DNA from 3 places in the Streptomyces sp. NPDC048411 genome. Region 3 is predicted to be linked to each of the others. Evidence: riboswitches for the same ligand, from Rfam matches in the RefSeq annotation. Region 3 holds a riboswitch; each other region holds the start of a gene.
What was found. A riboswitch is a leader RNA that binds a small molecule or an ion and turns the genes downstream of it on or off. The one in region 3 is predicted to bind thiamine pyrophosphate.
Positions count from the first base shown of each region.

Region 1 (5,986 bases), on a different contig from region 3:
CTCACCAACCGCCGGGCCGACCTGAACGCCGACCGGACCCGCCGGATCAACCGCCTGCGTGGTCAACTCACCAGCATTTTCTCCGCGTTGGAGAGGAGCCTGGATCTGGGCAACGTCGGCCCGCTGGTCCTGCTGACCGGGTACCAGGCCCCGGCCGCCCTGCGCCGCACTGGCCGCAAGCGGCTGGAGACCTGGCTGCGCAACCGCCACGTCCGCGGCGCCGAAGCCCTCGCCACAGCCGCCCTGGAAGCGGCCGAGCGTCAGCACACCGCCGTCCCCGGGGAGAAGATCACCGCGCAGGTGATCCACACCCTGGCGAAGGAGGTGATGGGCCTCAACGAGCAGATCGCGGAGATCGACAAGCTCATTGCGGCCCGGTTTCGCGAGCATGAGCTCGCCGAGGTGATCTCCAGCATGCCCGGCATCGGCTCGCTGCTGGGTGCCGAGTTCCTCGCCGCCACCGCCGGCGACATGAGCCGCTACGGCACTGCCGACCGCCTGGCCAGCCTCGCCGGAGTCGCCCCGGTGCCCCGCGACTCCGGCAACGTCAGCGGCAACCTGCACCGCCCCCGGCGCTACCACCGCGGCCTGCAACGCGTCTTCTACACCTCCGCGCTCATCAGCATCCGCAGCTGCGACGCCTCGCGGCGCTTCTACGAACGCAAGCGCGCCGAAGGCAAACGACACACCCAGGCCGTCCTCGCGCTGGCCCGGCGACGAGTGAACGTCCTGTGGGCCCTGATACGTGACAGAAAGTGCTTCCAACATGAACTCTCGGTCACAGCGGCAGCTTGACAACCTCATTAGGAGGTGAGCGGGAGGTACACCCGGTTGCCCGCGGCCGCGAATTCCGCCGACTTCTTCATCATGCCCTCGGCGATCTCGGCCTCGGTCGCCGAGGGCTCGTCGCCGCCGAACTGCTCCGAGATGCTTCGGCTGATCTTCATCGAGCAGAACTTCGGGCCGCACATCGAGCAGAAGTGGGCCGTCTTCGCCGGCTCGGCCGGCAGCGTCTCGTCGTGGAACTCCCGTGCCGTGTCCGGGTCGAGTGCCAGGTTGAACTGGTCCTCCCAGCGGAACTCGAACCGCGCGTCCGACAGGGCGTCGTCCCAGTCCTGCGCCCCTGGGTGCCCCTTGGCGAGGTCCGCAGCGTGGGCGGCGATCTTGTAGGTGATGACACCCGTCTTCACGTCGTCCCGGTTGGGCAGGCCCAGGTGCTCCTTGGGCGTGACGTAACAGAGCATCGCCGTTCCCCACCAGGCGATCATCGCCGCGCCGATGCCCGAGGTGATGTGGTCGTACGCCGGGGCGATATCGGTGGTCAGCGGGCCGAGCGTGTAGAACGGCGCCTCCTCGCAGATCTCCTGCTGGAGATCGATGTTCTCCTTGATCTTGTGCATCGGGACATGGCCCGGGCCCTCGATCATGGTCTGGACGCCGAACCGCTTGGCGACCGAGTTGAGCTCGCCCAGCGTGCGCAGTTCGGCGAACTGCGCCTCGTCGTTGGCGTCGGCGATCGAGCCGGGGCGCAGTCCGTCGCCCAGCGAGTACGTCACGTCGTACGTCGCGAGGATCTCGCAGAGCTCCTCGAAGTTCTCGTACAGGAACGATTCCTTGTGGTGCGCCAGGCACCACGCGGCCATGATCGACCCGCCGCGGGAGACGATCCCGGTCTTGCGCCGAGCGGTGAGCGGGACATACGGCAGCCGCACGCCGGCGTGGACCGTCATGTAGTCGACGCCCTGCTCGGCCTGCTCGATCACAGTGTCCTTGTAGATCTCCCAGGTCAGCTCCTCCGCCCTGCCGTCGACCTTTTCGAGGGCCTGGTAGAGGGGCACGGTGCCGATCGGCACAGGGGAGTTGCGCAGTACCCACTCGCGGGTGGTGTGAATGTTGCGGCCGGTGGAGAGATCCATGACCGTGTCGGCGCCCCACCGCGTCGCCCAGGTCATCTTCTCGACCTCCTCCTCGATGGAGGAAGTGACCGCGGAGTTGCCGATGTTGGCGTTGACCTTCACCAGGAACCGCTTGCCGATGATCATCGGCTCGGTCTCCGGGTGGTTGACGTTGGCCGGCAGGACCGCCCGGCCGGCCGCGATCTCCTCGCGTACGACCTCGGGTTCGACGTTCTCCCGGATCGCCACGTACTCCATCTCCGGGGTGATCTCGCCCCGGCGGGCGTACGCGAGCTGGGTGACGGGCTGGCCGTCGCGGCTGCGGCGCGGACGGCGCGGACGGCCGGGGAAGACGGCGTCGAGGTTGCGCAGTCCGCCGCGCGGCGAGGTATGCCCCAGCCCGTCGTCCTCGGGGCGGACGGGGCGGCCCACGTACTCCTCGGTGTCGCCGCGAGCAGTGATCCAGTTCTCCCGCAGGGGTGCGAGACCGCGCCGTACGTCGGTTTCGGTGGCGGGGTCGGTGTACGGCCCCGACGTGTCGTACAGCGTCACGTCCGTGCCGTTGGTGAGGTGCACCTTTCGGACCGGCACCTGGAGGTCCGGGCGCGAGCCCTGGACGTATCCCTTGTGCCAGCCGATGGACGTGCCGGCCTCGTCGCTCTGGTTCGAGGCAGGCGTGCGTGCGTCCGATGTGGTCATGAGACCTACTCCCTACGCCGGCATTACCCGGTAACAGGTTCGGCGGTCGGCGCAGCCTGTCCCGTACGGATGTACGGATATCAGCGCCCTCTCAGCCCGGTGCTCCGAGCTCCCGCGTGTGCAAAGGTGCCACCACGCTAGCGCCTGTTCCGGCGTGCTGGACAGAGGGCCTGTTCCTTCTTGCGATGATCGCCCGGTGACGTCCCTTCAGAGCGCCCCCGGATCGCAGGACCATCAGCACGGGCATTCGCACAGCCATGGCCCTGCTGCGCCGGTCTCCACACATCTGCGCAAGGTCATCGCGGCCGTGCTGATCCCGTTCGCCACCGCGGTCGTTGTCGGCCTGGTGGTTCTCTGGCCGGGCGGTGCGCCCGATCACGAGCGCACCGGTGTCGGTTTCGACCGGCAGACCCAGCAGGGCAAGGTGGTGAGCGTCGACATGGTCGACTGCAAGGACGTGAATGCCGCGCAGATGCCGGTCACGGGCGGCACCACGACGCCATCGGGGGACGCGGGCGCCGGTCAGGAATCGGGGCTGTGCGAGAAGGCCACGGTCGAGGTGACGACCGGGCACGACAAGGGGCGCACGTTCGTCGAGATCGTGCAGCCCGACGCCCCTCGGCAGTTGCGCGAGGGTCAGGGCGTGGTTGTGGCGTACGCCCCCGACGCGCCCCATGACCTGCAGTACTCCGTGACGGATGTGAACCGGAAGTTCCCGATGGCGCTGCTGGCCGGGATCTTCGCTCTCGCAGTGGTCGTCGTCGGCAGAATGCGCGGGTTGATGGCGCTGGTCGCGCTCGCGGTGTCGTTCGCCGTACTGACCCTGTTCATCCTCCCCGCGATCCTTCAGGGGTCGAATCCGCTGCTCGTCGCGGTCGTCGGGGCCAGCGCGATCATGCTCATCGCGCTCTACATGTGCCATGGCCTGACCGCACGTACCTCGGTCGCGGTCATCGGCACCCTGATCTCACTGCTGCTGATCGGGCTGCTCGGTTCGCTCTTCATCGGCTGGGCGAGCCTGACGGGGAACACAGACGACAACACCGGTCTGATCCACGGCCTCTACCCCCACATCGACATGAGCGGCCTGCTGCTGGCCGGCGTCATCATCGGTTCGCTCGGTGTGCTCGACGACGTGACGGTCACCCAGACGTCGGCGGTCTGGGAGCTGCACCAGGCGGACCCGACCATGGGTGCACGAAAGCTGTACCGGGCAGGGATCAGGATCGGTCGCGACCATATCGCCTCGGTGGTCAATACGCTGGTGCTCGCCTACGCAGGCGCCGCGCTTCCCCTGCTGCTGCTGTTCTCGATCGCGCAGAGCAGCGTGGGGACGGTGGCCAACAGCGAACTCGTGGCGGAGGAGATCGTCCGGACGCTGGTCGGCTCGATCGGACTGGTCGCCTCGGTGCCGGTGACGACGGCGCTCGCGGCACTGGTCGTCTCCGCGGACCGCACAGGGCTCGGCGCGGAAGCAGGAGCTTCGGCACCCGTACGGGTCGGGAGGGGCCGGCGTCGCAGGGCGAGGCATTGAGCAAATCGACGCGAAGCACATATCACCCGTTCGGCAGATACGGCGTTCGATCGGACGGTAGGCCGTCCGCGCAGTTCTGCCTCAGCCGGCGTTCTGTTCCTTGGCCAGGATCCGGCCCAGCGCCTCTTCCAGGCTGCCCTCGAAGTCACTCAGCGTGCACTCCTGCCCGAGGGGCACGAGCTTGTCCGTGCGGTCGAGAAACGCGACGAGTGGCGCTGTACCGGCCCTGAACAGGGCGCGATCCGTCCCGACCTGCAGCCGGATGTGTACGTCGGAGAGTCCCTCGGGCTCCGTGGGACTGATGTGAACATCGCCGTCGCCGCTGGGGCTGTTGAGGCCGTCCAGCAGCAGCTCACGGCCGAAAGCCCAGGTGACGGGGGCGTCGCCGGGCAGGTGGAAGGTCATCCGGATCGCATACGGATCGCACACCTCGTACCGGAGTTCCACCGGGATACGGAATGAGAGCTCCTCGGAAACGAGAAAGCTCATCATGACCTCAGCTTGAACCGACTCGCGCATCGTCCAACCCCGCAGTAGTTGAATCTGGCCAGGAATGATCCCCCATGGCCCTATTGACGCCATCGTGGTGCACGCGATAGCAGATCACAAGGAGTGATTTTTCAGATACTGATAGAGAACACGAACGAACGCAAGAGGCTTGCCACTTCGCCGCGTAGCCGTTCGACTGCGGGGAGCAATCGATCTTCCTGCTCGAGAGGCATGGAAATCGCCATGGCGGCTGCAGTGAATCCGGCCGTGATCGGGATGGCCGCGCAGACCGTTCCCAGGGCGTACTCCTGTCGTTCGATGACAGGTTCCATCCGCTCCAACGACCTCAAACGCTCAAGAAACGCCGGTCGGTCCCGCATCGAATAGCGGGTGAGAGGCCGCACAGGGTGACGGTCCAGATGGTCCTCACGGGCCTTCTCGTCGAGCTGGCTGAGCAGACACTGACCGAGCGCATGGGCATGTCCGGTCTCCCGGAACGAGGCCCACTCGTCCACCGCTGGAGCCGCGGGGGTGTCGGCGACCGCGATGAGTTCGATCTCACCGTCGCAGTAGACGGCGCAGTAGACCGGCGCACCGATGATGTCGCGCCAGCGGGCCAGCGACTGGGTCATTCTGCTGCGACGATTCTGCAGACAGCCGTCGTCGACGAGCCTCTCTGCGGCAGTGCCGAAGAGGAAAACACCGTTCGCGCGGCGCAGGTAACCCTCATGGGTGAGGGTGCGCAGCAGGTGATAGGCGGTAGGAAGAGGAAGTCCCGCTTCCCGTGCGAGCTGCTTCGCGGGCGCCCCGTCCCGATGGGCGCCCACAGCCTCCAACAGCCTCAACGCCCGCTGAACCGAACCAATCAACGTCGGAACAGCGGTGCTCGATGCCGTGGTCAAAAGTCACCCCCAGGCATGGCGACGGGCGGTCGGCCCGTCCGTGGGGGCCGCCCCCACGGTCCTGCCGCAAACCTGAGGTCCGGAGACCGGACGTATGCACAAACCACTGGGCACAGCGGTGACGGGCAGTTAATTCCCAGGCGGCGGCAGCGGACTGCCACTGTATAGGCCGCATAAGCAGGGGGCGTCGTTTCGTCCTGCGCTTAGCTCAGCTGGGCTAATTGCCCGACTGCTGACCGCCCGCCCCTACCAGTCGCCGCGCGAGGACGAGGAAGACATGAACTTCCGTACGACGAAAACGAGGCCACCGACCAGGATGACGAACACCAGGACCTTGAAGAGCAGACCGATCACGAACCCGATCACGCTGGCGATCAGACCGCCGAACACCACGATCGCGATGACGGGCACTGCGACCCACTTCACCCACCAGGGCATCCCCGCGAATATCTCCCGCACAGCCATCG
Region 1 covers NZ_JBEZKL010000208.1:2,175-8,160, reverse strand. The annotation lists partial or broken gene AB0915_RS36780 (IS110 family transposase) at 1-795, shown strand, start outside; gene thiC (phosphomethylpyrimidine synthase ThiC) at 804-2,594, opposite strand; TPP riboswitch at 2,587-2,720, opposite strand; gene AB0915_RS36770 (YibE/F family protein) at 2,791-4,128, shown strand; gene AB0915_RS36765 (SsgA family sporulation/cell division regulator) at 4,210-4,647, opposite strand; gene AB0915_RS36760 (helix-turn-helix domain-containing protein) at 4,749-5,519, opposite strand; gene AB0915_RS36755 (DUF5326 family protein) at 5,766-5,978, opposite strand.
Region 1: another riboswitch for thiamine pyrophosphate. It lies ahead of thiC (phosphomethylpyrimidine synthase ThiC); the one in region 3 lies ahead of thiO (glycine oxidase ThiO).

Region 2 (8,772 bases), on a different contig from region 3:
CGCTCCAGCACCTTCAGATGCCGGGAAACCGCGGGCAGGCTCATGTCGAACGGCTCGGCACGTTCGGTGACTGTGGCCTCGCCCGCGGCGAGCCGCGCGAGGATCGCGCGGCCCGTCGGGTCGGCCGGAGCAAGCTAAGACGGTGCTGAGCCGGTCCGCTTCAGCCATGCCGGGGCGCGCTGTGCCTACGGGACAGCCCTCAGAACGCCGCGGGCAGTACCACTGTCTCCGATGCGTCGAAGGTCACGCCCACCGACGCGCCCTCCTGAGGGGTGTCCCGCAGCGGGCACTCCGCCTCCAGGAGCGGTCCGCTCTCGGGATGAAGGGTCACGGCGACATGGTTGCCCCGGAAGGTGCGCGCGCCGACCGTGCAGCGCAGCCCGGACTCCGGGGATCCGAGCTGTACGCCCGCCGGGCGCACCAGCAGAGTGCACGGGCCCTGCGGCGAGCCGTCCGGCACCGGCACCTTCCCCCACGCCGTACGGGCCGCGGCGCCGGTCACCGTCGCGTCCACCACGTTGTCGAAGCCGAGGAACCGGGCGACGAACGCGGAGGCGGGGCGCTGCCAGACCTCCAACGGGGTGCCCGCCTGGGCGATCCGCCCGTCGCGCATCACGATGACCCGGTCGGCGAGGGCGAAGGCCTCGCCCTGGTCGTGGGTGACGGCGAGCACCGTCGTCCCCAACCGGGCGAACAGGGTGCGCAGTTCGACGACGAGACGTTCACGCAGACTGCGGTCCAGCTGGCCGAGCGGCTCGTCCAGCATCAGCAGCTTCGGCCGCGGGGCGAGCGCCCGCGCGAGGGCGACGCGCTGCTGTTCTCCGCCGGACAGTGCGGCGACGGCCCGCCGTTCGGCACCGGGCAGTCCCACCAGTTCGAGAAGTTCGGCGACCCTGCGGTCCTGGTCGCCGCGTGTGACGCCGTGCATGCGCAGCCCGAAGGCGACGTTGGCGCCGACGTCCCGGTGCGGAAAGAGCTGATGATCCTGGAACATCAGGCCGAGACCGCGCCGGTGGACCGGCACGCCGGCCTGGTCGACGCCGTCGAGGAGCACCCGGCCGCCGTCCGGCGGGTGCAGTCCGGCAACCACGCGCAGCAGGGTCGACTTACCGCTGCCGCTGGGCCCCAGGACACAGACGATCTCGTGGTCCGCGACCTTCAGATCCACCGCTTCGAGCGCCGCCCGCTTCCCGAAGAGGACTGTGGCGGATTCCAGTGTCAGCACGTCCAGAACACCCCGAGCATCGTCAGAACTCCCCGGACCGGTCCGGGCGGATACGTTCGAGCAGCAGCAGCGACACCGCGCACACGAGCATCAGAATCGTGCTGAGCGCCATCGCCTGCCCGTAGTTGAGCTCCCCGGACCGTCCCAGCAGCCGCGCCACGGCCACCGGCAGGGTCGGGTTGTCGGGCCGCGCGATGAACACCGTCGCCCCGAACTCGCCGAGCGACACGGCGAACGCGAAGCCCGCCGCGACCAGCACCGCTCTTCGCACCAGCGGCAGATCGACCTCGCGCCAGGCCCGCAGCGGCGACGCCCCGAGCACCGCCGCCGCCTCCCGGAGCCGCCCGTCCACCGCCCGCAGGACCGGCAGCATCGTCCGTACGACAAAGGGAACGCCGACCAGCGCCTGGGCGAGCGGCACCAGGATCCACGATGTCCGCAGGTCCAGCGGGGGCCTGTCCAGCGTGATCAGAAAACCGAAGCCGACAGTGACGGCGGACACCCCGAGAGGCAGCATCAGCAGCGCGTCGAAACCCCGGACCAGCCGCCCGGCCAGGGGGGTCCCCCCGGCCGAGTCTGTTCGAGGCTGGGGGAGCGTCAGCGCGGCCGCCGCGAGCCCGCCGACGATCAGCGCGATCACAGTCGCGACCAGCGCGTACTGCAGTGAGTTCCCGATCGCTTCGAGAGGTGCGACCAGGAACGTGCTGCCGCTCGCCTCCGCGGACTGCAGGGCGCGGTAGTAGCCGAAGCCGTAGCCGCCGGGGGTGTCCAGCGAACGTTCCACGAGAACGCCGAGCGGCAGCAGGATCAGCACCAGGACCGTCAGCAGGACCCCGCCGAGCAGCGCCCACTGCCCGGTGCCGCGCGGCCTGCGGGAGGTGTTCGCCGGATCGACCAGCCTCAGCGCCGTTTCCCCGCGCCGCACGGTCCACGCGTGCACGGCCAGAATCGCGCCGACCGCGGCGAACTGAACCAGCGTCAGCACGGCGGCCGTAGGAAGGTCGAGGAGCTGGGCGGTCTGCCGGTAGATCTCGACCTCCAGCGTGGAGTAGCCCGGACCGCCGAGAATCTGTACGACCCCGAAGGAGGTGAACGTGAAGAGGAAGACCATCAGCCCGGCGGCGGCCACCGCGGGCGCGAGGGCCGGCAGAGCGACCCGCCGCCACGCCGCGAACCGCCCGGCGCCCAGCACCCGGGCGGCCTCCTCCTGGCGCGGGTCGAGCTGCGACCACAGTCCGCCGACGGTCCGCACGACGACCGCGTAGTTGAAGAAGACATGGGCGAGCAGGATCGCCCACACCGTGGTGTCGAGACGTACGCCCGCCAGTTCGTCGAGGAGACCGCCGCGTCCCAGCAGCGCCAGGAAGGCCGTCCCCACAACGACGGTCGGCAGGACGAACGGCACGGTGACGACCGCCCGCAGCACTTGCTTGCCGGGGAAGTCGAAGCGGGCGAAGACATACGCGCCGGGCAGCGCGATCAACAGGGTCAGCGCGGTCGACGCGAGGGCCTGCCAGGTGGTGAACCAGAGGACGTCGAGGATGTCCGGCCGGGTCAGCACCTCGCCGATCCGGCCGAACTGCCATGCGCCGTCGGCCTTCAGCCCGCGGCCGACGATCGCGACGACAGGGTAGGCGAAGAACAGCGCGAAGAACGCGACGGGCACAGCCATCAGACCGAGCCGCACCGCACTCCCCCGCCACGCCCCCACGCGCCGGGGATCCGCGAGCCCGGCCCGGGCGCGCGGACCTTTCCCGCCCGCGCCCGGACCGCGTACGGGACTCTTCGCTACTTCACTACGAGCGAGGACCACGACTGGACCCACTGCTCACGGTTCTTGGCGATGGCGTCCGGGGCCACGGTGGTGGGCCTGTCCACCGTGGCGCCGAACTGCGTGAAGAGCTCCGGCAGCTTCGCGTCCTTGGTGACGGGGCTCACGAACATGTTGAGCGGCATGTCCTCCTGGAACTTCTTGCTGATCAGGAAGTCCAGCAGCGCCTTGCCACCCGCCTCGTTCTTCGCGCCGTTCAGCAGACCGGCGAACTCGATCTGACGGAAGCACGTCCCGGTCGCGACCCCGGTCGGAGCCTCGCTCGGCTGCGGCTTCGCGTAGAGCACCTCGACCGGCGGGCTGGAGGCGTACGAGACGACGAGCGGCCGGTCCGCCTTGGCCTTCTTGCCGCCCGCGGACCCGGAGAACTCCTCGTTGTACGCCTGCTCCCAGCCGTCGACCACCTTCACGCCGTTGCTCTTCAGCTTCTTCCAGTAGTCCTGGTATCCGTTCTCGCCGTAGGTGGCGACGGTGCCGAGGAGGAAGCCGAGACCTGGCGACGAGGTCGCGGCGTTCTCGGTGACGAGAAGGTTCTTGTACGCGGGCTTCGCCAGGTCGTCGAAGGTCTTCGGCGGCGCGAGCTTCCTGTCGGCGAAGTACTTCTTGTCGTAGTTGATGCAGATGTCGCCGGTGTCGATCGGAGTGACCCGGTGCTTGGCCGCGTCCAGTTGAGCATCGGTCGCGACCCGGTCGATGCCCTTCGCCTCGTACGGGGTGAACAGTCCGTTGTCGAGGGCACGGGAGAGCAGCGTGTTGTCGACGCCGAAGAACACATCACCGCGCGGGGAGCCCTTGGTCAGGATCTCCTGGTTGAGGGCAGTGCCTGCGTCACCGCTCTTCAGCACCTTGACCGTGTAACCCGTCTCCTTCGTGAACGCCTTCAGCACGTCCTTGGAGGCGTTGAACGAGTCGTGACTGACAAGCGTCACGGTCTTGGAGCCGGAGCCCTTCGTGTCACCGGCCCCTGATGCCGAGTCGTCGGAACTGCCGCAGCCGGCGACTGCCGTGACGCCGAGCGCGGCGGCGAGGGCCGTCGCCGCGAGCTGCTTGGTCCCACGCGTGGTGCGGGTGGTGCTCATTATGAATTCCTCCTGGGTTTGACCAGGAAGAGACGCGGCCCTGCCCTTGGAGAAGCGGGCAGGGCGCAACAGCATGAGTTGATGACCGAACTTCCTACCCGGAATGACCCGGGCGAGGTTCAGAGGGTCTGCGGCCAACCTGTCCTCGGTGCCGCACTCTCAGCGCTGTGGCGCTCCCCTGTCGGAATATGAAGTTGATTTCGGGCCCAGGTTACACGGGCCCTTTCGGCCTCAGCGCTCGGATGCCGCCAGCTGCCCGCAGGCCCCGTCGATCTCCTGGCCCCGGGTGTCCCGCACGGTCACGGGCACTCCGTGGGAGGCGATCGCGTCGACGAACGCCTTCTCGTCCTCGGGCCGGGAAGCGGTCCACTTCGAGCCGGGCGTCGGGTTGAGCGGGATCAGGTTGACATGGACGCGCTTGCCCTTGAGGAGCCGGCCGAGCAGGTCACCGCGCCAGGCCTGGTCGTTGATGTCGCGGATCAGCGCGTACTCGATGGAGATCCGGCGGCCGGACTTCTCCGCGTACTCCCACGCCGCGTCCAGCACCTCTCGTACCTTCCAGCGCGTGTTCACCGGCACGAGCGTGTCCCGCAACTCATCGTCGGGCGCGTGCAGCGAGACGGCGAGACGGCACTTGAAGCCCTCGTCGGCAAAGCGCAGCATGGCCGGCACCAGGCCCACGGTGGAGACGGTGATGCCGCGCTGCGAAAGACCGAGACCGTCCGGCTCCGGGTCGGTCAGCCGGCGAATCGCGCCAACCACCCTCTTGTAGTTGGCGAGCGGCTCACCCATGCCCATGAAGACGATGTTGGAGAGCCGCGCAGGCCCGCCCGGAACCTCTCCGTCGCGCAGCGCACGCATGCCGTCCACGATCTGGTGGACGATCTCGGCGGTCGACAGATTGCGGTCCAGACCGGCCTGCCCCGTTGCGCAGAACGGGCAGTTCATCCCGCATCCGGCCTGCGACGAGATGCACATCGTCACCCGCTCCGGGTAGCGCATCAGGACGGACTCGACCAGCGTTCCGTCGTGCAGCTTCCACAGCGTCTTACGGGTGGTGTCGCCGTCGCAGCTGATGTGCCGGACCACGGACATCAGGTCGGGGAACATCGCCTCGGCGAGCTTGTCCCGTGAACCGGCCGGGATGTTGGTCCACTCGGCCGGGTCGTGCGCGTACCGCGCGAAGTAGTGCTGCGACAGTTGCTGCGCGCGGAACGGCTTCTCGCCGATCGCGGCGACGGCTTCCTTGCGCTCGGCGGGCGTGAGGTCGGCGAGGTGCCGCGGCGGCTTCTTGGCTCCGCGGGGCGCGACGAAAGTGAGTTCTCCGGGCTTAGGCATGGTTCCTCCAGTGTCGCAGACACGCCGTGGTGCCAGCCGTCGTCGCCGGCTCAGGCGGGACAGGGTGCAACCGCGCCCGATCGACGGCGCTCCTTGCCGGTCGCCCTGGCGGACCCGGACGGCTCACAGACGGCCCGGCCGCGCCCGCGGACCGTGACCGATCGCACGACACGCACGTGGTGCACACAGCAGCCCACTGCCCCCGTGGAGGCCGGCGCCTGCCGAGGGCGGGACCATCGCGCAGACAGACGAGTGAAGGCCCGCCGTCCTGCGGACAACGGACCCTCACTCATAAAAACGCAGGTCAGGTTGGGGTGGCCCGGCTTCTCAGCCGGAGCCGACGAAAAGCACCAGCAGGAGCCAGACCACCGGAGCGGTCGGCAGCAGCGAGTCCAGTCGGTCCATGATCCCGCCGTGACCGGGGAGCAGCGTGCCCATGTCCTTGATCCCGAGATCCCGCTTGATCATGGACTCGCCCAGGTCACCCAGGGTGGCGCTGGCAGCGACGGCCAGGCCGAGCAGCAGCCCCTGCCACCAGGTGCCGTCGTCGATCAGGAACTGCATGCACAGCGCACCGGCGACCATCGCGAAGGCGACGGCTCCGAACAGTCCCTCGCGGGTCTTCCCGGGGCTGATCCGCGGCGCGAGCTTGTGCTTGCCGAAGCGCCAGCCGACGGCGTACGCGCCCGTGTCGCTGACCACGGTCAGCAGGAGGAAGGTGAGGACCCGCTGCGCCCCGTCGTCGGCGCTCAGCAGCATCGCGACGAAGGTGGCCAGGAAGGGTACGTAGAACGCGGCGAAAACACCGGCCGTGACGTCCTTGAGGTACCCCTCGGGCGGCTCGGTCATCCGCCAGACGAGCACCGCCAGAGCGGTCAGGGCCATGGCGACCCAGGCGCCCTCGGCTCCGCGCACATAGCCGGCCACGACCATCGCCGCGCCGCCGATCGCGAGCGGTACGAGCGGCGCCTTGATGCCCTTGCGCTCCTGCAGCCGGGAGGTGAGCTCCCAGAGGCCGACGACGACGGCGATGGCTATCACGCCGATGAAGACGGCCTTCACGATGAACAGCGAGGCGACGATGACGGCCCCGAGCCCCACACCGACCCCTATGGCGGCTCGCAGGTCACGACCCGCACGTTTCTTCTGCGGGGGCGGCGGCGCGGTGGACATGGGCTCCTGCTGCTTCTCGTCACGGTACGGAGGACCGCCGCGCCGGCCGGCGGCTCCCCCGTACCGGTCGTCACGGTCGTCAGCGTCTCTACCTGCATCGGGAACGTCCGGCACGATGGGCATGGGCCGAGTCTGCTGGGCGTCATGCACATCGTATGCAGGACCTGCCGGGGCAACCCTCATCTCGGGCGTACCCCCGTAGCCGGCTCCCTGCGGGGCGCCCCAGGAAGAGTCGTTCATCAGACTTCGAGCAGCTCGGCTTCCTTGTGCTTGAGCAGCTCGTCGACCTGCGCGACGTACTTCGCAGTGGTGTCGTCGAGCTCCTTCTCGGCGCGGCGCACCTCGTCCTCGCCGGACTCCTTGTCCTTGACCAGCTTGTCCAGGGTCTCCTTCGCCTTGCGGCGGACGGCCCGGATCGAGATCTTGGAGTCCTCGGCCTTCGTCTTCGCGACCTTGATGTAGTCGCGACGACGCTCCTCCGTGAGGTCGGGGAAGGTCACTCGGATGATGTTGCCGTCGTTGCTCGGGTTGACACCGAGGTCGGAGTCGCGGATGGCCTGCTCGATGTTGCGCAGCGCGCTCTTGTCGAACGGCGTCACGACGGCCATGCGCGGCTCGGGAACCGAGAAAGAGGCCAGCTGGTTGATCGGGGTCAGCGCGCCGTAGTAGTCGGCGACGATTTTGTTGAACATCGCCGGGTGCGCACGGCCGGTGCGGATCGCGGCGAAGTCCTCCTTCGCGACCACGACGGCCTTCTCCATCTTCTCCTCGGCCTCGAGGAGGGTTTCTTCGATCACCACGTGCTCCTGCGTGTCTTGAGTGGGCCCGGCGTGCTCGGGCCCGGCGGGTCCTGCGTCGCGTCCTCACCTGCACGGTGTCCGACCGGCAGGCCGTTGTCCATCCTTCGGGACCTTCCCCCGGGGGAATCCCCGGCCGGCCCCGGGGCCGTCGGGGGATTCCCCCGGGCGGCCCCCCGGTTGTCAGGCCCGGGTGCCCTGGTCGCTCACGAGCGTGCCGATCTTCTCACCCTTGACGGCGCGGGCGATATTTCCGGCCGCGGTCAGCTCGAAGACGAGGATCGGCAGCTGGTTGTCACGGCAGAGCGTGATGGCGGTGGCGTCGGCAATCTTGAGATCGCGGGCGAGCACCTCGCTGTATTCCAGCGCGTCGAACTTCACCGCGTCGGGGTTGGTCTTCGGGTCGGAGTCGTAGACCCCGTCCACCCCGTTCTTGCCCATGAGCAGGCCCTCGGCGTCGATCTCCAGGGCGCGCTGGGCGGCGGTGGTGTCGGTGGAGAAGTACGGCATGCCCATACCGGCGCCGAAGATGACGACGCGTCCCTTCTCCAGGTGGCGCACGGCGCGCAGCGGGATGTACGGCTCCGCGACCTGCCCCATGGTGATGGCGGTCTGGACGCGGGAGTCGATGCCCTCCTTCTCCAGGAAGTCCTGGAGCGCCAGGCAGTTCATGACGGTGCCGAGCATGCCCATGTAGTCGGACCGGGCCCGGTCCATGCCGCGCTGCTGGAGCTCGGCACCGCGGAAGAAGTTGCCGCCGCCGATGACAACCGCGATTTCCGCGCCGCCCCGGACGACAGCCGCGATTTCCCGGGCGATGGCGTGTACGACATCGGGGTCGACGCCGAGACCCCCGCCGCCGGCGAATGCCTCCCCGGACAGCTTCAGCATGAAGCGTCCGGCCACCTTGCCGTCCTCGCGCTTGTGGTCACCTTTGGCGGCGTCCGCGCCCTTGTTCATGGAGATTCTCCTCGTGCACATACGAAGAAGGCCATTGCCGGTGGGTCTGGTGTCCCTCAGCGGCAATGGCCTCCTCGTCAGATCTGCGGTCGTACGGCAGGTGTGCGGCCGACGACTGCACTGGACCCTATCGGGGTCCACCGTTTTTCGCGGACGGACTCAGATGCCGACCTTGATGCGCGAGAAGCGCTTCAGGGTGACACCGGCCTCGTCCAGGACCTTCTGGACGGACTTCTTGTTGTCCTTGGCGAAGGCCTGCTCCAGGACGACGACGTCCTTGAAGAAGCCGTTGACGCGACCCTCGACGATCTTCGGAAGGGCGGCCTCGGGCTTGCCCTCCTCGCGAGAGGTGGCCTCGGCGACACGACG
Region 2 covers NZ_JBEZKL010000061.1:18,173-26,944, forward strand. The annotation lists partial or broken gene AB0915_RS21760 (helix-turn-helix domain-containing protein) at 1-104, opposite strand, end outside; gene AB0915_RS21765 (ABC transporter ATP-binding protein) at 200-1,225, opposite strand; gene AB0915_RS21770 (iron ABC transporter permease) at 1,248-2,897, opposite strand; gene AB0915_RS21775 (thiamine ABC transporter substrate-binding protein) at 3,014-4,135, opposite strand; TPP riboswitch at 4,209-4,325, opposite strand; gene rlmN (23S rRNA (adenine(2503)-C(2))-methyltransferase RlmN) at 4,367-5,473, opposite strand; gene AB0915_RS21785 (phosphatidate cytidylyltransferase) at 5,801-6,886, opposite strand; gene frr (ribosome recycling factor) at 6,886-7,443, opposite strand; gene pyrH (UMP kinase) at 7,627-8,403, opposite strand; gene tsf (translation elongation factor Ts) at 8,563-8,772, opposite strand, start outside.
Region 2: another riboswitch for thiamine pyrophosphate. It lies ahead of AB0915_RS21775 (thiamine ABC transporter substrate-binding protein); the one in region 3 lies ahead of thiO (glycine oxidase ThiO).

Region 3 (8,772 bases):
ACGTCCTCGTTGAGGTGCTGGTAGATGACCTGGGCGGGGGAGTCGCCGGTGTGCGGCTTGGCGCCCGTCAGCATCTCGTACAGCACGACACCGCAGGCGTACACATCGGCGCGGGTGTCCGCCGTGCCGTGCTCGATCTGCTCGGGGGCGAGGTAGGAGACGGTGCCCAGGACGGATCCGGTGGTGTTCGTGACGGCGCCCACTGCCCGTACGAGACCGAAATCCGCGACCTTCACCCGGCCGTCGTCCCCTATCAGGACGTTCTCCGGCTTCATGTCGCGGTGCACGAACCCCGCCCGGTGTGCGGCACCGAGTGCGGCGAGGACCGGCTCCAAGATGTCCAGGGCGGCGCGGGGCTGCAGGGCGCCGCGCTCGCGCAGGATGTCGCGCAGCGTGCAGCCCGCGACGTACTCCATCGCCAGGTAGACGTACGCCCCCTGGGCGCCCTGGTCGAAGACCGCGACCACATTGGGGTGGGCGAGCCTGGCCACCGACTTGGCCTCGCGGATGAAACGCTCGACGAACGAGGCGTCGGTTGCGAGCGCCGGGTGCATCACCTTGAGGGCGAGCACCCGGTCGAGCCGGGTGTCCATGGCCCGGTAGACCGTGGCCATCCCGCCCACGGCGATGCGGGCATCGACGCGGTAACGGCCGTCGAGCAGCTGCCCGACAAGGGGGTCCTGGAGGGTCTTATCCACGCAGCCGAGTCTACGAGCCACCGCGGACACGACCGACGGGCCGGGGCGATCCCGGGTCCGTACTGCAGCCGAGCCGTGACAGGGACATGCGCTTCAGCAGCGTACGGACCCGGGGACGCGCGCTCAGAACGCCGGCCGCTCCGGGTCCAGCACCGCCCGCCCCTCCACCGGCGAGGAGGCCTCGGCGAAGTGGCGCCGCGGGATCCGGCCCGCGCGGTACGCCAGTCGTCCACCGTCCACCGCGTGCCGCATCGCCGCCGCCATCAGCTCGGGCTCCTGCGCCCGGGTCACCGCCGACGCCAGCATCACCGCCGCGCATCCCAGCTCCATCGCGAGGGCCGCGTCCGAGGCGGTTCCGGCGCCCGCGTCGAGAATGACCGGCACCCGGGCCTGCTCGACGACCAGCTGGAAGTTGTGCGGATTGCGGATGCCGAGACCGGAGCCGATGGGGGAGCCGAGCGGCATGATCGCCGCGCATCCCACGTCCTCCAGTTTCCGGGCGAGCACCGGGTCGTCGCTGGTGTACGGCAGGACGGTGAACCCGTCGTCCACCAGAGTCTCCGCGGCGTCCAGCAGCTCGATCGGGTCGGGCAGCAGAGTCCGCTCGTCGGCCACGACCTCCAGCTTGACCCAGTCGGTGCCCAGCGCCTCGCGGGCCAGCCGGGCGGTCAGCACGGCCTCGCCCGCGGTGAAGCAGCCCGCCGTGTTCGGCAGGACGCGGATCGAGAGGCGTTCGAGAACGGAGAGGACCGAGCCCTGCACGGTCGGGTCGAGGCGGCGCATCGCGACGGTGGTCAGCTCGGTGCCGGACGCCGTCAGGGAGCGTTCGAGCACGTCGAGACTGGGCGCCCCGCCCGTTCCCATGATCAGCCGGGAGCCGAACGTGGTGCCGCCGAGGGTGAAGAGATCGTCGGACATGGTCAGCCTCCCTGGACCGCGGTGAGGACTTCGATCCGGTCGCCGTCGGCGAGGGCGGCGGCCGACCAGCGGCTGCGCGGGACGACGGTCTCGTTGAGAGCCGCGGCGACCCCGGAGGGCGCCTGCGTGAGAGTCGCCACAAGGGTCTCCAGGGTGGTGCCCGCGGCGATCGAACGGGGATCGCCGTTCACGGAGACGGTGAGCGGACGGGAGTCGGTCATGCGGGCTGCTCCTGACGTACGGAGGCGGAGGGCGGTACGGCGGCGGGTGCGAATCGTCCGGGGGCGAAGGGGCGGGCCACGGCGGGCAGCTCGCCGGTGGTCAGCAACTCGGCCATGGCGTCACCCGTGACGGGGGTGAGCAGTACGCCGTTGCGGTGATGGCCGGTGGCGAGGTGGAGGCCGGGCAGGGCGGTGGGGCCGAGCAGCGGGGCGTTGTCGGGGGAGGCGGGGCGAAGGCCGGCTCGGGTCTCGGTGAGCGGCAGTTCGGTGATGCCGGGCACCAGCTCGTGGGCGTCGCGCAGCAGCTTGTACACCCCGCCCGCCGTGACGGTGGTGTCCCAGCCCATCTCCTCGCTGGTCGCGCCGACGACGAGCTCGCCGTTCTCGCGCGGGACGAGATAGACATGGCTGCCCCGGACCATGGCCCGCACGGTGCGGGTGAGGAACGGTGCGTAAGCGGCGGGCACGGCCAGCCGGAGCACCTGTCCCTTCACGGGCCGCACCGGGGGGACGACGTCGTCCGGCAGCCCGGCGAGCCGCCCGCTGAGGCTGCCCGAGGCGAGTACGACCTGGTCGGCGGCCAGCTCCGTACCGGCCGCGAGTACGGCTCCGGTGGCCCGGCCGCGTGCCACCCCGAGGCGTTCCACCCAGTCGCGGTGGAAGACCACCCCGGCCCGTTCGCAGGCCGTCAGCAGAGCGGCGGCCAGCCGGCGGGGATCGACCTGGTGGTCGCTGTCGACCCGCAGACCGCCGCGCACGCCCGGCGCCAGCATGGGCTCCAGTCGGCGGCACTCACGGCCGGTGAGCCACTCCGACCCCAGCCCCGAACGCTGCTGCAGCGCGTGCAGCTCCCGCAGATGGGCGCGGTCGTCGGAGTCCAGGGCGACCGCCAGGGTGCCGCAGGCGCGGAATCCGATGTCCTGGCCGCTCGCCGCCGCCAGTTCGGCCGCGAATGCCGGGTAGCGCGCGGCGGACGCGACGTTGAGGCCGAGCAGCATCTGCTCGCCGTAGTGGAGTTCGGTGACGGCGGCGAGCATCCCGGCCGCTGCCTGGGCGGCCCCGCCGCCCGGTTCGGGGTCGACGACCGCGGTGCGCAGACCGCGCTGCGCAGCCCGCCAGGCGGTCACCAGACCGATGATCCCGCCCCCGATGACGAGGACGTCGGATCCTTGTGCGGATACGGATGTGTTCCCGGAAGAACGCATGGGCGTCCAGCCCCTCCCTTCGCCGGCATGACCCGGATCAGGTACGTACGGTCGGAGGCCGCCCAGCCTCCCTCTCAGCCCGGTGCGTCCGGGCTCCCGCGAGTGTCTTACGGTGGCCACCCTAGTGCCCCTCCCGGCAGGCTCTGCCCCGTCGCGTAGGGCAAACATGGCCGGTCACGGCCCTGGACCCCATCCTCCGGACCCTGTAAGGGAGCAGCCACCGTGGCTCGTTCGCTCGACGGACTCGTCCTCTCGCCGGTCGCCGACCAGGCGCCGGGCCAGGTCGGCACCCGTACCCGCTTCACGTACCACGAGGAGGACGGCCGGATCTGGGCCGAGTACGCGGGCGGCGACGTGGTCCGCGGCCATCTCGTCGGCACCAGGACCGCCGATCGGCTCGACTTCCGGTACGTCCAGTTGAAACAGGACGGGACGACATCCTCCGGACACTGCCTCTCCACCGTCGTCGACCTCGCCGACGGCCGTGTGCGGCTGGACGAGCGGTGGGAGTGGGAGTCGCAGGAGGGCAGCGGGACGAGCGTGGTCGAGGAAGTGTCTAGCTGACGGGGTGTCAGGTGTTTAAGGTGGACAGGTGAGCGAGCAGCAGACTGAGCAGCCGGACCGGCGGACCGAGCGCCGCATCGTCATCGTCGGTGCGGGCATGGCCGGTGTGCAGACCGCGGTGGCCCTGCGGGAACAGGGCTTCGCCGGCCCGGTCACCCTGATCGGCGCCGAACCCCACCAGCCCTACGACCGGCCGCCGCTGTCCAAGGCGGTGCTGCTCGGCGAGGCCGAGGACTCTGCCTTCGACATCGACTTCGAGGCGCTCGACATCGAGCTGCAACTGGGCCGCGACGTGATCGGCCTCCGGTCCGAGGCGCATGAACTGGACACCCCGACGGGCCCCGTCCCGTACGACGTCCTGGTCATCGCCACCGGCGCCGAACCGGTCGAGCTGCCGGGCTCCGAGGGTGTGCGCGGCGTCCATCTGCTGCGCACCCTCGACGACGCCGCACGGCTGCGGCCGGTCCTCGGCGAGCAGCACACCGTCGTGGTCGTCGGCGCCGGATGGATCGGCGCGGAGTTCGCCACCGCGGCCCGTGCCGCGGGCTGCGAGGTCACCGTTGTCGAGGCCGCCGACCGGCCGCTCGCGGGCGTCCTGCCCGCCGAGGTCGCCGCTCCGATGGCCCGCTGGTACGGGGAGAGCGGCGCGGAACTCCTCACCGGTGCCCCGGTGGCCCGCATCGAGCCCGGCCGGGTGGTCCTCGCCGACGGCCGCGCACTCGCGGCCGGAGCGGTGGTCGTCGGGATCGGCGCCCGGCCCGCCACCGCCTGGCTGGCCGGCTCCGGCATCGCGCTCGGACCGGACGGATCGGTGACCGCCGACGAAGCGCTGCGAACCTCGCTGCCCGATGTGTACGCCGTCGGGGACTGCGCCTCCTTCCCCTCCGCGCGATACGGCACGCGCCTCCTCGTCCACCACTGGGACAACGCCGTCCAGGGGCCGCGGACCGCCGCCGCCAACATCATCGGCGCCGGCTCCCGCGGGGCGCCGCAGCCGCTCACGTACGACCCCGTGCCGTACTTCTGGTCCGAGCAGTTCGACCGGTTCGTGCAGTACGCGGGCCATCACGGGGGCGCCGACACCCTGCTGTGGCGCGGCGACCCGGACGGTCCCGCCTGGTCGGTGCTCTGGCTGCGGGACGGCGCGCTGGTCGCCGTCCTGGCCGTCGGCCGGCCGCGCGACCTGACCCAGGGGCGCAAGCTCATCGAGGCGGGGGCGCGGCTCGATGAGGTGCGGGCGGCCGATCCCTCCGTGCCGCTGAAATCGACGGTACGTCAGTAATGGCCTCCCCCTGAAGGGGCCGGTGGGCAATCTCCGCTATGCGGACACCTCTTGGCTGCGGGGCGAAATTGGTGCAGTGTGCAGCTTTTGGATCACCGACCCTCTTCCGAAGGATGTGCATGTCCCCCTACCGATGGGTCCGCGCCCTGCGCGGAATATCCGTGGCGGCGGCCTCGATCGCCCTCATCGGCGCCGCAGTTGCCGCCCCGGCGTACGCAGGTACCGCCCCCGCCCCCGGCTCCAACCCGGCCGTCGCCTACCAGGACCCGGTCGACGCGCTGCCGCCGGTCTCCCGCCCGGACACCGAGCACTGCGCGGTGACGGCCGTCGAGCACGACTTCGGCTACACGCTCGGCGGGCCGCCGTACACCACCACGCTCACCCCGCCCGCCCGGTGCGAGGGTCCCTGGAACAAGGTCGTCCTCGACTGGTCGGGCAGCGTGAAGGGGCGTCAGTACGACCGCCTCGCCGCGGTGTTCGTCGGCGGCGCGGAGGTGTTCCGCACCAGTACGGCCGAGCCCGACGACGACGGCATCAGCTGGCACGTCGCCAAGGACATCACCGAGTTCGCGCCGCTCCTCAAGGACCCGCAGAAGCTTCAGCTGGAGCTCGGAAACGTTGTCAACGACACGTACACCGGCGTGTACCACGTGAAGCTGACGATCACGTACTACCGGGCCGACCGGCGCCACCCGGCCGCCACCACGGCCGACCGGATCGTCCCCCTGGGCAACACCGCCTCCACCGACGCCCCTTGGCTGAGCGTCGGCAAGGGCGGCTCCACCAGCACCGACGTCACCTTCCCGCGCAATCTGACCGGCGCGCGCCTGCAGGTCTACGCACGCGGCGGCGGCTGCGACGAGCAGTGGTTCGACGCGGTCCCCAGCGACCTCGCGGCCACCGCCCCCGACTACCTCTGCGGCGGCGGCCCCTACCGCGAGGTGCAGGTCACGGTGGACGGGCGCCCCGCGGGCCTCGCCCAGCCGTATCCGGTCGTCTACTCCGGCGGCATCGTGCCGACCCTGTGGCGGCCGGTCCCGGCCATCGACCAGTTCCGGACCGAGGCGTACGACATCGACCTCACCCCCTTCGCGGGCGAACTGGCCGACGGCCGGCCGCACGCCATCGGGATCACTCCGTACGGCGCGGCCGACACCTGGATCGTCGACGGTTCGCTCTTCCTCGACACGGACGCGCACGCGTCACGTACCAGCGGCCAGGTGACCGTCAACACGCTCACCGGCACTCCCGCCGTGAAGACCGTTCAGACCCCGCGTGAGGACGGCTCCACCCACGTCTCCGTGTCGACCGGCCGCTCGTGGAAGATCTCGGGCTACGTCCAGACCTCGAAGGGCCGGGTCACCACCACCGTCGAGCAGGAATTCGCGTACACCAACACGGACACGGTCTCCAGGACCGGGCAGCAGCAGACGGTGCACCAGCGCGACCACGGCGCCACCACGGTGACGACCAGGACGGGCGGGCGTACCAGCGCACAGCGGCACGCCTGGTCCTACCCCATCGACGTCGACATGGACATCCCGGTCTACGGCGACTACAACAACTACGACCTGAGGGCCGCCGTCACCCAGCGCCGTGTGCTGATCGACACCTCCCGGACGGGCTCCGCGCGCGTGTGGCGCACGGACGCCGTCACGGACGACACCGTGGACTCGACCGGCAACCTCGCCCGCACGGGCGGTGTGGTCACCGCCGCGGACGGAGCCTCGGCCGAGAAGTACCGGGGCACCACCGACACCGGGGCCTGCTACTCGCGTGTCCTGGAGTCCGCCCACGGCTGGATCACCAGCGACCAGGAGTCCCGTTGCCGCGTCGCGGACGTGGTTCGCGAGGCCCTGAAGGGATGAGTCCGGGTATCGGCTGTCAGTGCGGGATGGCAGGCTTGTCCTGTGACCGAGATTGACGCAAAGATCGATGCTCTTGTCCCTGCCTGGCTCCACCTCCCCGACATCGCAGAAATGTTCGATGTCGAGGTGACGCGCGTGCGGCAGCTGGTCAAGGAAGGCCAGCTCATCGCCGTACGACGTGGTGAGAACCGGGCGCTCCAGGTGCCTGCTGCCTTCATCGACGGCAACAAGGTGGTCAAGGGCCTCTCCGGCACCCTGACGCTCCTGAGGGACGACGGCTTCTCCGACGAAGAGATGCTGGAATGGCTCTTCACCCCTGACCCGACCCTGCCGGGTACCCCCGCACAGGCGCTGAGCGAGAATCGCGGCACGGAGGTGAAGCGCCGCGCCCAGGCGCTCGCCGTCTGACCGGGACGACCGTACGCGGGGTACGGGCCGTGCGCCTCTGCGCGGCCCGTACCGCCGCATCGAGCCGCCCCGCCGTACCGCTTCGCGCCACCAGCAGTACCGCTCCGTCCCAAGGGGGAACCGCACCATGCCCACGCCTCGCGCGCTGCTGTCCGACGCCCGGCTCTATCTGTGCACGGACGCCCGCAGGCGCGAGGGTGACCTCCCCGAGTTCCTCGACGCCGTGCTCTCCTCCGGCGTCGACATCGTCCAGCTGCGCGACAAGGGCATGGAAGCGGCCGAGGAGCTCGAACACCTCGCTGTCTTCGCCGACGCCTGCAGGCGCCACGGCACGCTCCTCGCGGTGAACGACCGGGCCGATGTCGCCCATGCCATCGGCTCGGATGTGCTCCACCTCGGCCAGGGGGACCTGCCCGTGCCCGCCGCCCGGGCCATCATCGGCGGGGACGTGGTGATCGGCCGCTCCACACACGCCGAGTCCGAGGTCGACGCGGCCGTCGCCGAGCCCGGCGTGGACTACTTCTGCACCGGACCCTGCTGGCCCACCCCGACCAAGCCCGGCCGGCACGCCCCGGGCCTCGACCTCGTGCGGTACGCCGCCTCGCTGGGCCGGACGCGCCCGTGGTTCGCCATCGGCGGGATCGATGCGGACAACGTCGACGAGGTGCTGGACGCGGGGGCGCGCAGGGTCGTGGTCGTACGGGCCATCACCGAGGCCGATGACCCGGCCGCGGCCGCCGCCGGGCTCGCGAAGCGGATCAGGGCACGCGCTGACGTCTGACAAGTACGTCAGGAATGCCGCGAGCATCCATGTACGGCCGGGTCCGCCCGGAGACTGCGCGAAGAGTGTCCGAGGGCTGGACAAACCACCAGTCAATTCGGGCAATTGCCGCTGGGCTGGTCGAGACACCCTCGCGCCCTGGTTAACCTTCAGTATGGCCCTTGGCACTCCTTCTACCAGGACAGATCACGCACCCACTGTGCGTGAGCTTCTCGCGACCGGCAAGACGTCGTATTCGTTCGAGTTCTGGGCACCCAAAACCGAGAAGGGCGAGCGGAATCTCTGGAATGCCCTGCGCCGTGTCGAGGCAGTGGGGCCGAGCTTCGTCTCCGTGACGTACGGCGCCGGCGGTTCCACCCGGGCGGGGACGGTGCGGGCCACCCAGCAGATCGCTGCCGATTCCACGCTCACCCCGGTCGCCCATCTGACCGCCGTCGACCACTCCGTCGCCGAACTCCGCAACATGATCGGGCAGTATGCGGACGCCGGAATCAGGAACATCCTCGCCGTGCGCGGCGACCCGCCGGGCGACCCGATGGGCGAATGGGTCGAGCACCCGCAGGGTGTGCGGTACGCGGCCGATCTCGTCCGGCTCATCAAGGAATCCGGCGATTTCTGTGTCGGCGTCGCCGCATTTCCCGAGATGCACCCGCGCTCGACCGACTGGGACACCGACATCCAGCATTTCGTGGACAAGTGCCGCGCCGGCGCCGACTATGCGATCACGCAGATGTTCTTCAATCCGGACGACTATCTGCGTATGCGTGACCGAGTGGTTGCTGCGGGTTGCGACACGCCGATCATCCCCGAGGTCATGCCGCTCACCA
Region 3 covers NZ_JBEZKL010000053.1:30,794-39,565, forward strand. The annotation lists gene pknB (Stk1 family PASTA domain-containing Ser/Thr kinase) at 1-698, opposite strand, end outside; gene AB0915_RS20075 (thiazole synthase) at 822-1,616, opposite strand; gene thiS (sulfur carrier protein ThiS) at 1,619-1,837, opposite strand; gene thiO (glycine oxidase ThiO) at 1,834-3,042, opposite strand; TPP riboswitch at 3,040-3,152, opposite strand; gene AB0915_RS20090 (hypothetical protein) at 3,265-3,606, shown strand; gene AB0915_RS20095 (FAD-dependent oxidoreductase) at 3,635-4,888, shown strand; gene AB0915_RS20100 (peptide-N4-asparagine amidase) at 5,008-6,756, shown strand; gene AB0915_RS20105 (Rv2175c family DNA-binding protein) at 6,799-7,164, shown strand; gene thiE (thiamine phosphate synthase) at 7,292-7,945, shown strand; gene metF (methylenetetrahydrofolate reductase [NAD(P)H]) at 8,100-8,772, shown strand, end outside.